One region of the Oceanobacter sp. ABM4_470 genome, then DNA from elsewhere that is predicted to be linked to it. Evidence: predicted binding sites of a transcription regulator. Region 1 holds the regulator's gene; each other region holds the start of a gene.

What was found. Region 1 encodes sigma-54, which starts transcription at its own class of promoters, with help from an activator protein. Its sites were predicted from a motif close to TGGCACNNNNNTTGCTNT; they were not measured.
Region 2: a site for sigma-54 is predicted at 1,398-1,415, ahead of ACXADJ_RS03890 (ammonium transporter). Genes of this name have one in related genera too.
Region 3: a site for sigma-54 is predicted at 2,157-2,174, ahead of ACXADJ_RS03585 (putative urea ABC transporter substrate-binding protein). Genes of this name have one in related genera too.
Region 4: a site for sigma-54 is predicted at 1,851-1,868, ahead of nirB (nitrite reductase large subunit NirB). Genes of this name have one in related genera too.

The regions. Positions count from the first base shown of each region.
Region 1 is NZ_JBSWTR010000001.1:2,892,596-2,895,706, reverse strand. It holds gene rapZ (RNase adapter RapZ) at 1-29, opposite strand, end outside; gene ptsN (PTS IIA-like nitrogen regulatory protein PtsN) at 80-532, opposite strand; gene hpf (ribosome hibernation-promoting factor, HPF/YfiA family) at 536-835, opposite strand; gene ACXADJ_RS12730 (RNA polymerase factor sigma-54) at 889-2,376, opposite strand; gene lptB (LPS export ABC transporter ATP-binding protein) at 2,504-3,111, opposite strand, start outside.
Region 2 is NZ_JBSWTR010000001.1:889,552-892,662, reverse strand. It holds gene ACXADJ_RS03890 (ammonium transporter) at 64-1,275, opposite strand; gene rlmKL (bifunctional 23S rRNA (guanine(2069)-N(7))-methyltransferase RlmK/23S rRNA (guanine(2445)-N(2))-methyltransferase RlmL) at 1,993-3,111, opposite strand, start outside.
Region 3 is NZ_JBSWTR010000001.1:816,470-819,580, forward strand. It holds gene ACXADJ_RS03580 (DMT family transporter) at 1-739, shown strand, start outside; gene ACXADJ_RS03585 (putative urea ABC transporter substrate-binding protein) at 857-1,918, opposite strand; guanidine-I (ykkC/yxkD leader) riboswitch at 1,992-2,102, opposite strand; gene ACXADJ_RS03590 (LysR family transcriptional regulator) at 2,573-3,111, opposite strand, start outside.
Region 4 is NZ_JBSWTR010000001.1:944,937-948,047, reverse strand. It holds gene nirB (nitrite reductase large subunit NirB) at 1-1,748, opposite strand, end outside; gene ACXADJ_RS04115 (nitrate reductase) at 2,682-3,111, shown strand, end outside.

The DNA.
Region 1 (3,111 bases):
GAGCGACCGCTAATGACGACCAGACGCATAACCTGTCTCCAGTGGTTGTCGGTGGCTGAGTGACTGGTTCGGCTACCCGTCAGGACAGGGCAGCGTCGAACAGGGGGCGATTGCCAGAGGCATCTCGCAGCTTCTGACGGTAATCGGCCTGGCTGAAGTTTTGCGCCAGCGTGGCCAGAATTTGCAGGTGTTCGTCGGTGGCTTCTTCCGGCACCAGCAGGGCAAACACCAGGTCGACCGGCTGGCGGTCGATCGAGTCGAAGTCGATGGCGTTGTTCAGGTGCAGCAGCACGCCAACGGCTTCGTTACATTGAGGCAAACGGCAGTGGGGGATAGCGATGCCCTCGCCGATACCTGTACTGCCAAGGCGCTCGCGCCCTAGCAGTCGTTCGAACACTTCATCCGATGAGCTATCGCTCAGTTCTTCCGCAACCAGACTGGAGATGAACTCCAGCAACTTCTTTTTGCTTGAAACCGTCACGTCATTGATGGTGCGTTCCGGGGTCAGGATATCGGCGATTTGGAGGGTCATGCGTTAGCCTTGTCCGTGCTGTCGTGCAACCAGTTTCTCTTTGTGTTTAAGCACCTGACGATCCAGTTTGTCGGCCATCAGGTCGATGGCTGCGTACATGTCGTCGTGAGTCGCCGTTGCGTTGATGTCGGCACCTGCTACGTGCAGGGTGCCTTCGGCAATCTTGCGATCCTTCTCGAGCTTGAGAATAAACTGACCCGACGTGATGTCGGCGTGGCGCTCCAGGCGCACCAGTTTTTCTTTCACATAGGCTTCCATGGCTTCCGTTACTTCAACGTGTTGGCCACTAATAGTGATGCTCATAAAACGGCTCCTCCTTTACAGATCCAATACTGAGACTAGACCTGTTGTTGACATCAGATCAACTGTTTACGTTCGTTTGATGGTGGAATCATCATGGCTTCACGGTATTTGGCGACGGTGCGTCGCGCCACCTGAATGCCTTTTTCGCTCAGCATGGTGGCAATTTTGTTGTCACTCAGTGGCTTACGCGCGTTTTCTTCGCTGATCAGTTTCTTGATCATGGCGCGAATAGCGGTCGAGGAGCACTCTCCGCCGGTGTCGGTGCTGACGTGGCTGGAGAAGAAATACTTGAGCTCGAAAATGCCTCGTGGGGTGTGCATGAATTTCTGGGTGGTGACCCGTGAAATGGTGGATTCATGCATGCCAACGGCTTCGGCAATGTCGTGCAATACCAGTGGTTTCATCTTTTCTTCGCCTTCTTCGAAGAATTCGATCTGGTATTCAACAATTTTGGTCGCCACTTTCAGCAAGGTGTCGTTGCGGCTTTGCAGGCTCTTGATGAACCAGCGAGCCTCTTGCAGGTGGTCTTTCAGGAAGGTGTTGTCGGAGCTGCTGTCAGAGCGACGCACCAGCGAGGCGTAGTCGGCGTTGACGCGCAGTTTCGGCGCAATGTCGGGGTTCAGTTCGACGCGCCATTCATCGCGGATGTTACGCACGATGACGTCGGGGACAACGTATTCGGACTGTTCGCCGCTGATGCCTGCCCCCGGTTTCGGGTTGAGCTCCTTGATCAGTCGCAGTACCGCCTTGAGGTTGTCTTCCTTCAATTTGGTTTTGCGCATCAGGGTCGGGTAGTCGCGGCTGCCCAGCAGATTGATGAAATCGCTGATCACCAGTTGCGCCTCGGTCAACCAGGGGGTGTCTTTTGGCAGTTGCGCCAGTTGCAGCAACAGGCATTCGCGCAGGTCGCGAGCGAACACCCCGGCCGGGTCGAACTGTTGCAGGCGTTTCAGTACCGCAACGACTTCTTCCTGTTCCACCTCGGATTCCGGGTCCATGGCTTCGAGCACGTCTTCGATGGTGGTGTGCAGGTAGCCGTCTTCGTCGACACCGTCGATCAGCATAGTGGCGATTTCGCGGTCGACGTCGCTCATGGGCGTCAGGTTCAGCTGCCATTCCAGATGACCTTGCAGGTCGTCGGTGGTGGCATGACGGGAGTCATAGTCGAAATCATCGTCACCGGAAGGACCTGGGCCTGCGGCAATGCTGGCGGTGGTCTGGAAGGTGTCGTCCCAGTCGCTGTCAACCGGCAGGTCGTCCGGCATTTTGTCGTCAGACCATTGGTCGCCCAGTTCCTGGGTTTCCGGTTCCGGCGTGCTGGCAGTGACTTCGGTTTCGTTATTGTCGTTGTTGCTGCTGGCTTCGGAGGAGAAGTCTTCGTTCTCGGACTCGTCATGTTCCAGCATGGGATTGGAGTCCAGGGCTTCCTGGATTTCCTGTTGCAGATCCAGAGTCGACAGTTGCAGCAAGCGGATGGCCTGTTGCAGCTGTGGCGTCATGGTCAGCGACTGACCCATTTTTAACTGAAGCGATGCTTTCATACTGCGCTACTGTTCATCAATGATCGGCATGTTCTGTGCATTATACGCAAGCTTTGCGCCCTGCCTATGCCTGTATGGTTTCGCTTTGCAAACAGCGAAATACCGGAATCTCTGGCAGCGTTGCGGATCAGAGACGGAAATCCTGTCCCAGATACACAGCCCGTACCTGTTCGTTGGCCAACACTTCGTCGGCGGTGCCTTCGGCAATGATGTGGCCGCCGCCTACAATGTAGGCTTTTTCGCAAATTGCCAATGTTTCCCGCACGTTATGGTCGGTAATCAACACGCCGATACCGCGGTTTTTGAGCTGGCGAATGATGTCCATGATGTCAGCGACAGAAATCGGGTCAACCCCTGCGAAAGGCTCATCGAGCAACACAAAGGACGGTTCAGCGGCCAGTGCGCGGGCAATTTCGACCCGTCGGCGCTCGCCCCCGGAGAGGGCCATACCGGCACTTTTGCGAATGTGCTGGATGTGAAATTCGTCCAATAATTGCTCCAGTTGCTGCTGCCTGCCGGCCTTGTTGAGGTCGTCGCGGGTTTCCAGAATGGCCAGAATGTTATCTTCAACGCTGAGCTTGCGGAAGATCGAGGCTTCCTGTGGCAGGTAGCCAATGCCTTTCTTGGCGCGGCCGTGCATCGGCAAGTGGGAGATGTCTTCATCGTCGATGCTGACACGGCCCTTGTCGGCCTGCACCAGGTTCACAATCATGTAGAAACAGGTGGTTTTGCCGG
Region 2 (3,111 bases), 2.0 Mb from region 1:
ACAACAAAAAAGCGCCCATGGGCGCTTTTTTGTTATTTCCAGGCAGCCGTCAGGCAGTCACGATCAGTCATCACAGGTTGAGCTGATTTTGTGAATGCTCAGGTCTGCGCCGTTGAACTCGTCTTCTTCGTTCAGACGCAAACCAGCAACCGCCTTCACCAGACCGTAAACGATGAAACCACCGCCAATCGCAATCACCACACCCGCAACCGTACCGATGATCTGAGCCATCATGCTCACGCCACCAAGGCCACCCATGGCTTCGGAACCAAAGATACCAGCGGCAATCGCACCCCACACACCACACAGACCGTGCAGCGGCCATACACCCAGCACGTCGTCAAACTTGCTGAACTTGTTCTGCGCCAGGGTGAACACGTACACGAACAGAGCACCTGCTACACCACCAACGACCAGAGAGCCAATTGGGTGCATGATGTCGGAACCGGCACACACAGCCACCAGACCAGCCAGTGGGCCGTTATGGATAAAGCCAGGGTCATTCTTGCCAACCAGCATAGCAACCAACGTACCGCCTACCATGGCCATCAGGCTGTTCACGGCCACCAGACCGGAAATGCCATCCACGGTTTGAGCAGACATCACGTTAAAGCCAAACCAGCCAACGGTCAGAATCCACGCACCCAGCGCAAGGAATGGAATGTTGGACGGTGCAAAGGCAACCACCTTACCGTTGCGGTAACGACCGTTACGGGAACCCAGCAGGTAAATAGCCGCGAACGCAATCCAGCCGCCCACACCGTGAACCACAATAGAGCCGGCGAAATCATGGAAACCCGCACCGTAGCTTTCTTCCAACCAGCTCTGGAAGCCATAGTTACCGTTCCAGATGATGCCTTCGAAGAATGGGTACACAAACGCCACAATCAGGAACGACGCCAGCAGGAATGGATAGAACTTGGCACGCTCAGCAATACCACCAGACACAATGGCTGGAATTGCAGCAGCAAAGGTCAGCAGGAAGAAGAACTTCACCAGCTCGTAGCCGTTGTTTACGGTCAGTTCACTGGCACCGGCAAAGAAATTGCTGCCGTAGGCAATTTGGTAACCAATAAAGAAGTAAGCCAGGGTTGAAACCCCGAAGTCGGTCAGAATCTTGACCAGTGCATTAACCTGGTTTTTGTGGCGGACAGTACCCACCTCCAGAAATGCGAAGCCTCCATGCATCAACAACACCATAATGGCGCCCAGCAGGATAAAAAGCGTATTGGTGCCAGACATCAGTGTTTCAACTGCGCTGTTTACGCCTGTCAGATCCAGACTTTCCACAAGAATTTCCCCTCTGTTTCGTTATGTCGTTCTCGCCGGTTAGTGAAAGGGTCACCACCAGCGCTTTTTGCACTTTAAGAGTGCTTATTCTCTTAGAGGGATTGGTATTAGCAGGATGTGTACCAACTTTGTCATCTTTGTCACATATCAAGGTGACATTTAAGACTCAAAACAAGGCATTGCAGATAAACACAGCACCACAGACGAGCAAAATCCAGAAGATAAAAAGATTTCGGAGGGTCGAGCGTCGCCAAGAAAAACCGATTTATGCACCAGATAAAAACACAAGCATTAAGTATGCGTTTATTTTGGTGCGTTTTATTGGAATGTGTCAGGTGTCAGGTGTCAGGTGTCAGGTGTCAGCAGACATTGTGGGAGAGAGAGCTTGCTCTCGAGAAGCCATGTCATAGCCGCAAGGCAATAGATAGGGTGAGCATCGCGCACTGGAGCACATCGGGAATAAGGCTACGCGCCCCGATCCCTCCTACAAGTACAACAACGTAAGCTGGAGAGAAGAGAGCGCCAGCCAACGCCGCACATACAAGATGTCAGATGGCAGCCGCTTCGCGTCTTTATCAGACCAACAATATCAGACCTACAACTGGCTACATGTCCATTTGCAGGGTGCGCACTGCGCACCGCCAAAGTATCAAGCCATACAAATACGGCCGCCACTAATGGGCAGCCGTATTGGCCATGCAATTACGCTCGCTCAATATGAAAGCAGTGGTGAATATTTGGACGACGGGCGTAGTCCTGCGGCACAGACTTCTTACTGACGTTCTGGATTTTCAGCGGGCCTGCGGCTCCTGCTTGCAAGGCATCGGTATCCATGGCGAATTTACGCAAGTTGGTCGAGAAGATCAGCAAGCCGCCCGGGTTCAGGCAGGCCATGGCTTGTTCAATCAAGCGAACATGGTCCCGTTGAATATCCAGCACCCCTTCCATGCGCTTGGAGTTGGAGAAGGTTGGCGGGTCCATAAAGATCAGGTCGTATTTGCCAGAGCAGTCAGCCAACCACTGCAAGCAATCCGCCTGAATAAATTCGTGCTTGCCCGCTTTGATACCGTTCAGCTCAAAATTGTCCTTGCCCCAGTTCAGGTAAGTACGTGACATATCCACGCTGGTACACATGGCACCGGCCTTGGCGGCGTGCACACTGGCGGTTGCGGTGTAGCAGAACAGGTTAAGAAACTTCGGCGCCGGCAGTTTGGCAATGCGCTTGGCAATGTCCAGACGGGTTGGACGGTGATCCAGAAACAGACCGGTGTCCAGGTAGTCTTTCAGGTTTACCCACACTTGTGCCTGACCTTCGCGGGTCGGGAAACGGTGACGAGCAACGCCATCGGTGCTTTGTTTCTCGTACTGCTTTTTACCCGCCTGACGCTCACGACGCTTCAGCACGATTTGATCTGCACTAACGCCTGTTACTTCAGGCAAGACTGCCAGCACGTCGAGCAAGCGACGTTCGGCCTTGGCTTCATCAATGGACTTGGGTGGCACGTATTCCTGCACGTGCAACCAGCGGCCACTGAGTGGATCACGGGCATCGGTGTAGATGTCGACAGCCACCGCGTACTCTGGCAAATCCTGGTCGTACACCCGATAGCTGAAGATCTCTTCGCGCTTGGCCCACTTGTCGATTTGCTTGAGGTTTTTCTTCAAGCGGTTGGCAAAGGCTTCCACCGGCCCGCGAATCATCGATGCCTGCGGCTGGCTGGAACGTTCATCCGCCGCATCAAACATAAGTAGCTGGGTTTCAATCTTGCCGTTCAGGAACTTGTAGCGCTTGGCAAACGGGCGACGAATGGCCTTGGCCAA
Region 3 (3,111 bases), 2.1 Mb from region 1:
GGAGTTTGTGGGGATCTTGCTGTTTGGTGGGGTGGCCAATGTCAGCTTTTCGATTGCACTGATGGAGGGCAATGTGGTCCGGGTGATGGTGCTGTTTTACCTGTTACCTGTCTGGAGCACCTTGTTGGGCAAATGGTGGTTGCAGGAATCCATCAATCTGGTGAAAACCCTGATGATTGCCATGGCGTTGGTCGGGGTGGCCATGGTGGCGGGGCTGCGTCCTGATAACCTGGATGTGTTTATGGCAACGCCGTGGGGACTTGCCGATACGCTTGGCCTGATTGCCGGTTTTACCTACGCGGCGAACAACGTGCTGTTCCGCAAGACCGAGCAGGCCCAGCTGGTCGCCAAGGTGGGCGTGATGCTGCTGGGCTCGGCGCTGTCTCTGACCTTGGTGGTCGCGCTGGGATTGGGGGGCGAAGGCGGCGGTGCCCATGGTGCTGTTGCTTTCGCTCAGGACGCGGCTACGGCGGTACCTGTGTGGGCGTGGTTGGCCGCTGTTTTGTATGGCTGCACCTGGCTGATGTTGATGTCGTTTGGCTCTCAGTGGGGCGTCAGCAGGCTGCCTGCCAGTCGCTCGGCACTGATCATTATCATGGAGCTGGTGACGGCTGTGCTGTCGGCGGAACTGCTGGGTGAAAGTGCACTGGATATGGCCGGTTGGCTGGGGTGTGGTTTGATTCTGGCCGCTTCGGTGCTGGATGGTCGCAGTGAGGCGCAACCGTCGCTGGCGACCTGATAGATACAGCCTGAGCTCCGTTGCAGCGTAGCGGATCGAGTGGATGCAAAAAGCCCGGCACATGGCCGGGCTTTTGTTTGGCTATTTGAAGCCAGAGGGCTTGGCGTTCAGGCAGACTTACAGTTTGCCTTCAGCAGCCATCTTCATGTACTTGTCGGTAAAGCGCAGCTGGATGTTATCCATGTCGCCGTTGACCGTACCGTTCGGGAAAGCAACGCCGATGAAGTCTGCGTCTGGAGCGCCGTCACCCAGCAGGCCGTGCTGGAAAGAGAACTCGGAAACATACTTCATGGTGGCTGGCAGTTCTTTGCTGTTTACGAAGCTGGCGGCATCGGCAGGCTTGTAGAACATTTTGGTCGCGGCCAGCTGAGCGTCGTAACCGGCCAGGTCGGTACCGGATGCTTCAGCCATCATGGCGCGGGCTTCTTTACCCGTCTTGTCGTTCCTGAACATGATGCTCATGGTTTCGTACCAGGCACCTACCAGGGCTTTGGCGAATTTTGGATTGTTGGCCAGAACTTCGCTGTTGATCATGGTGGCGTCGATGATTTCGCCAGGAATCTTGCTGGAGTCAAACACCTTGTTGGCGTTTGGCATGGTCATGATTTCGCTTACCAGTGGGTTCCAGGTAACCACAGCTTCTACGTCGTCGGTGCCGTAGGCAGCGACCATGTCGGCATCAGAGGTGTTGATAACAGATACGTCTTTTTCTGCCATGCCAACGCTGTCCAGACCACGGGCCAGCAGATAGTGGGAAACAGACAGCTCAACCAGGTTAACTGGCTTGCCTTTCAGATCGGCAATGGAGTTGCCTTCTTTCAGGATGATGGCGTCGTTGCCGTTGGAGAAGTCGCCAACGATCAGGGCGGTGGTGTCTACGCCGCTGGCCGCAGGAATGGTCAGGGCATCCATGTTGGTCATCACGCAAGCGTCGAATTCGCCAGCGGTGTATTGGTTGATGGATTCAACATAGTCATTGATTTGTACAACTTCGATTTCGATGCCGTACTTGTCGGCCCACTTCTTGACGATGCCTGCCTTGTCGGCGTAATCCCACGGCATCCAGCCTACATAAATAGACCACGCAAGACGGAAGCTGTCCTGGGCATTGGCGTTGAATGGCAGCAGAGCGGCCAAGGTGACCAGACTGGCTAGCACCAGGCGATTCAGGCGTAACATGGTAGTTCCTCATTTTTGGTTATCGTTGCGGCAGAAGGTCTTCGGATGCAGCGAAAATCCATGCTGTTCCTGGGCCTCCCGGGCTTTTGTCCCGCCGTGTAACCTGACGCTATGCGTCTGAGGTCGATCGCTCTCGGACCAGTCGCTTCTGTGTGTCGAAGCCGGAACCCTAGCCATCTATTTCCAAATTGTCAGGACGTCCTGTCCCGTATCCTGAGATCCCCTGCTACGCATACTCAAAGCAAGGTGCATACCACTATTGTGTGATTTACCAAAAGCCCGTCTTGAGTGCGTTGCAAAATTGCCAGTGTGAATTGGTTCACATTTGCATCTAAAATGAAATTTATAAACTGCACTGTCTTGGTGCGTTTGTTTGGCTGGTGGTTTTTAATGGTGCAATAGTGACTGTTTGAATTAACCGTTCATGCGTTAGAATAAATACTGTACAGGGCAAATTTGGCGTTATTTGTCTATCTGTGTCCTAAAATGGTCTATTGGTTTTGGAATGGAGTGTTTAAAAAATAAACTCACGCACTATTTGGGTGCGTGGGCTTGACTAAAAGTCTCAGGGGCGAGTCCTCTTTCTGCCGTCAGCACGATCTATCCGATGCCCTACGGTTAAATAGGCGGTTGGATAGACGGTGAGAAAGGCAGTTACAAAGACTTTCTTAACAAGGACGCCAGATAACGGGTTGCCGGGCCTGAGCTGCCCTCAGCGGCTTCTACCAGATACAAGTCTTCGTAACGTGCACTGTCGTCCTTCATGGGCAGTGGCTTCAGTGTGCCGTTGTCGAGGTCGGTCTGAATCCAGTTCATGGGCAGCCAGGCATAGCCCAAACCACGACGCACAATGTTAAGGCTGGTGTTGGTATGGGATACCGTCCAGCGTTGGTGGGCGCCCAGCCAGCCGGAGTCCCTGCGTTGCTTGCTGCCATCACGCATAACGATCTGGCGGTACTCCATCAGGTCTTCCAGTTTCAGATCCTGACGGGATTGCAGCGGGTGGTCGGGGCTGCTGACAGGGATAAACTGCTCGCGGTAAATCTGTTTGCCCTTCAGTCCGGCTGGCATGATTGGGGTCACCAGCAGATCCAGCTCACCATTTTCGAGCATGTCGTTGCCGCCGTTCATAACGAACTCGGTCAGTTCTACCCGGGTGTTGGGAAACTGCTCTGAGAAATCGGCCAGCAGAC
Region 4 (3,111 bases), 1.9 Mb from region 1:
ATCTCACCGCCCGGTACACGAGGCACAACGGAGTAAGTACCGTCTTTCTGCATGTTGCCCAGGAAGATATCGTTGGTGTCTTGCAGGCCAATATGCTCGTCTTTCAATACGTATTCATTGTTGAACGACGCCAGAATGGAGCCAATGGCCGGCTTACAGATTTCACAGCCACAACCGCCGTTGCCTTCGTTGGCCAACACCTCAGCAAAGGTGCTGTAGCCTTTCACGCGAATCACATCTGCCAGTTCACGACGGGTGTACGAGAAGTGCTCACAAATATCCGTGTTCACTTCCATGCCCAGCGCTTCCATCTCGGCATCCATCACCTGCTTCACCAGTGCGGTACAACCACCACAACCGCTGGTCGCTTTGGTCTCGCCCTTGATGTCAGGCATGGTGCAACAACCACCCTGCACTGCTTTGGAAATATCGCCTTTGGTAACGTCGTAGCAAGAACAGATCTGTGCGGTTTCCGGCAGCGCAGAAACACCCAGTCCAATCGGCTCAGCGCCGTCTGATGCAGGTAGAATCAGTGACGCCGGATTGCCTGGAATGTCCATGTCGTTCAGCATCAGCTGCAGCAAGGTGCCATACGCTTCGGAATCACCGACCAGTACCGCACCCAACAGCTTTTTGCCGTCGGCGGAGACGATCAAGCGCTTGTACACTTCGGCAATGTCGTCGTTAAACACATAGCTCTGGCTACCCGCCGTGTGGCCGTGTGCGTCGCCAATGGAGGCAACCTCAACACCCAGCAGTTTCAGCTTGGTGCTCATATCGGCACCCTGGAACGCCAGCGCTGGCTCCTGATGCGTGATCAGGCTATCAACGATGTGATTGAAGGCCACCTTGGCCATCTGGTAACCCGGAGCCACCAGACCGTAGATTTTGTTGTCCCACAGGGCACATTCGCCGATGGCATAAATGTCATCGTTGGAGGTTTGGCAGTAATCGTTAACAACGATGCCGCCGCGCTCGCCGATATCGAGGCCAAACTGACGAGCCAGTTCGTCTTGTGGGCGAATACCGGCAGAGAACAGGATCATGTCGGTTTCAAGGAAGGAGCCATCAGCAAAGTTCATGCGGTAACGGCATTCTTCACCAGCAACGATTTCCTTGGTGTTCTTTTCCACGTGGACTTGTACGCCGAGGTCTTCGATCTTGCGACGCAGCAGCTTACCGCCGCCTTCGTCGAGCTGAACGGCCATCAGACGTGGAGCAAATTCAACAACGTGGGTTTCAAGGCCCGCTTCTTTCAGTGCGTTAGCGGCTTCCAGACCCAACAGGCCACCACCAACAACCACACCGGTTTTGCTGACCTTGGCAGATGCTTCGATGTTCTCAAGGTCTTCGATGGTGCGGTACACCAGGCAGTGATCCTGGTCTTTACCCGGGATTGGAGGCACAAAAGGAAAAGAACCGGTAGCCAGAACCAGTTTGTCGTAACCCTCTTTACGACCACTGGCGGTGGTGATGGTTTTTGCGTGGGAGTCAATCTCAACCACTTTGTCATTCAGGGTGTAGATAACGCCCTGCGACTGGTATTCGGCTTCGGTGGTCAGTGCCAGATCATCGGCGCTGGAGCCGGAGAAGTACTTGCTGAGCTGCACCCGGTCGTAGGCCAGGCGGTCTTCTTCAGCGAAGGTAATGATATCGAATTCGGATGCGTGGTCAGAAGTAACCAGCGTATTGATAAAGTTGTGGCCAACCATTCCGTTGCCAACAACGACGATGCGTTTCTTGCTCATGTGAGGGGTCTCTCTATCTTGTCATCAGGCTTTTTCTCCTTATGTGCATCGTTGCGCTGACCAATCCGGGCGTCGTTGCCATGGACGGACATCAGAGTTGCTGTAGCAAGTCAGGTGCCAAATCAGCAAATGGATGTCGTATTTCGTGTCCAAATGCCATTTGGCAAGTCAGACAAAGGCAATATCAGTTCCTTTTTACGACTCGCTACGCCGGCTGAAATACGGGATAAAAAGGCGCGTTCATGGGCTTTATTGGTAGTTTTACCAGCTCACCAATGGCCGACTGAGCATCACACCACCTCAAGACAGAGACCCAAAAGAAATAGCAACGCGACAGCTGGCCCCTCTATCGCATGAGCTTGAACAACGAATCTTTGACCGAGCAAAACCACACAAATCGCACCATGAAAGTGCGCCACGCACCACAAGCAAACAAATTCAGTCGCATTTGTCATGCTTTGGTCACAAAACGGCCAAGGTAATACAGCACACCATCGGCGCGACCATTATTTAACTCTTGTTCCTTTAACCACCCCCAAATAACAAGATATTCGGCACCCGACATGGGCAATGCCCTCTTCCATACTGACTGGTGCCCATGCCCATGGGCTTTAGGCCTCTATCCATGCTTTCCTGCAAACGGAGTACCCCGAAAACGACAGAACCAGTAAACAGTACAATGCAGCCGTCAGAGGCTTGTTCAAACCTCGATTGGCCAAATAATGTTGGATGTGGCACTGTTTTTGGATGTACAACGTCCAGTTGAAAACAATTTGATGGAAAGAACCGCCATATCATGGTGACCCGAAAGCTGATTTTCGGAATAGGCAAACTGCGATGAAGCCGTTTGCCCCAGCGGTTCTTTCGAGAGCAAAGGCGCTCCCCGGCTAGTCCGGCGAGCGCTTTTTTTTACCCGAAATACAGGATTCGATCATGACCACAGCCAATCACACCACTTGCACCACCTGCCCCTACTGCGGTGTTGGCTGCGGTGTTTCGGTGACCCTGGATCAGAATCAAGACCGCATCGAGCAGCAAGTATTGCCCGTAGCGGGCGACACCGCCCACCCATCGAACTTTGGCAAACTATGCGTCAAAGGCTCTGCTCTTCACGACACCCTCGACCACACCGACCGACTGCTTTACCCGTCCATACATGGCAAACGCGCCAGCTGGGACGAGAGCCTGCAACTGGTCGCCGACACCATTGCCGACGTAGTCAGCAAGCATGGGCCGGAAGCCGTCGCCATGTACGCCGCCGGCCAAATCCTCACCGAAGACTATTACGTCGCCAACAAGCTGATGAAAGGCTTTATTGGCAGTGGCAACCTCGATACCAACTCCCGCCTGTGCATGGCCTCCG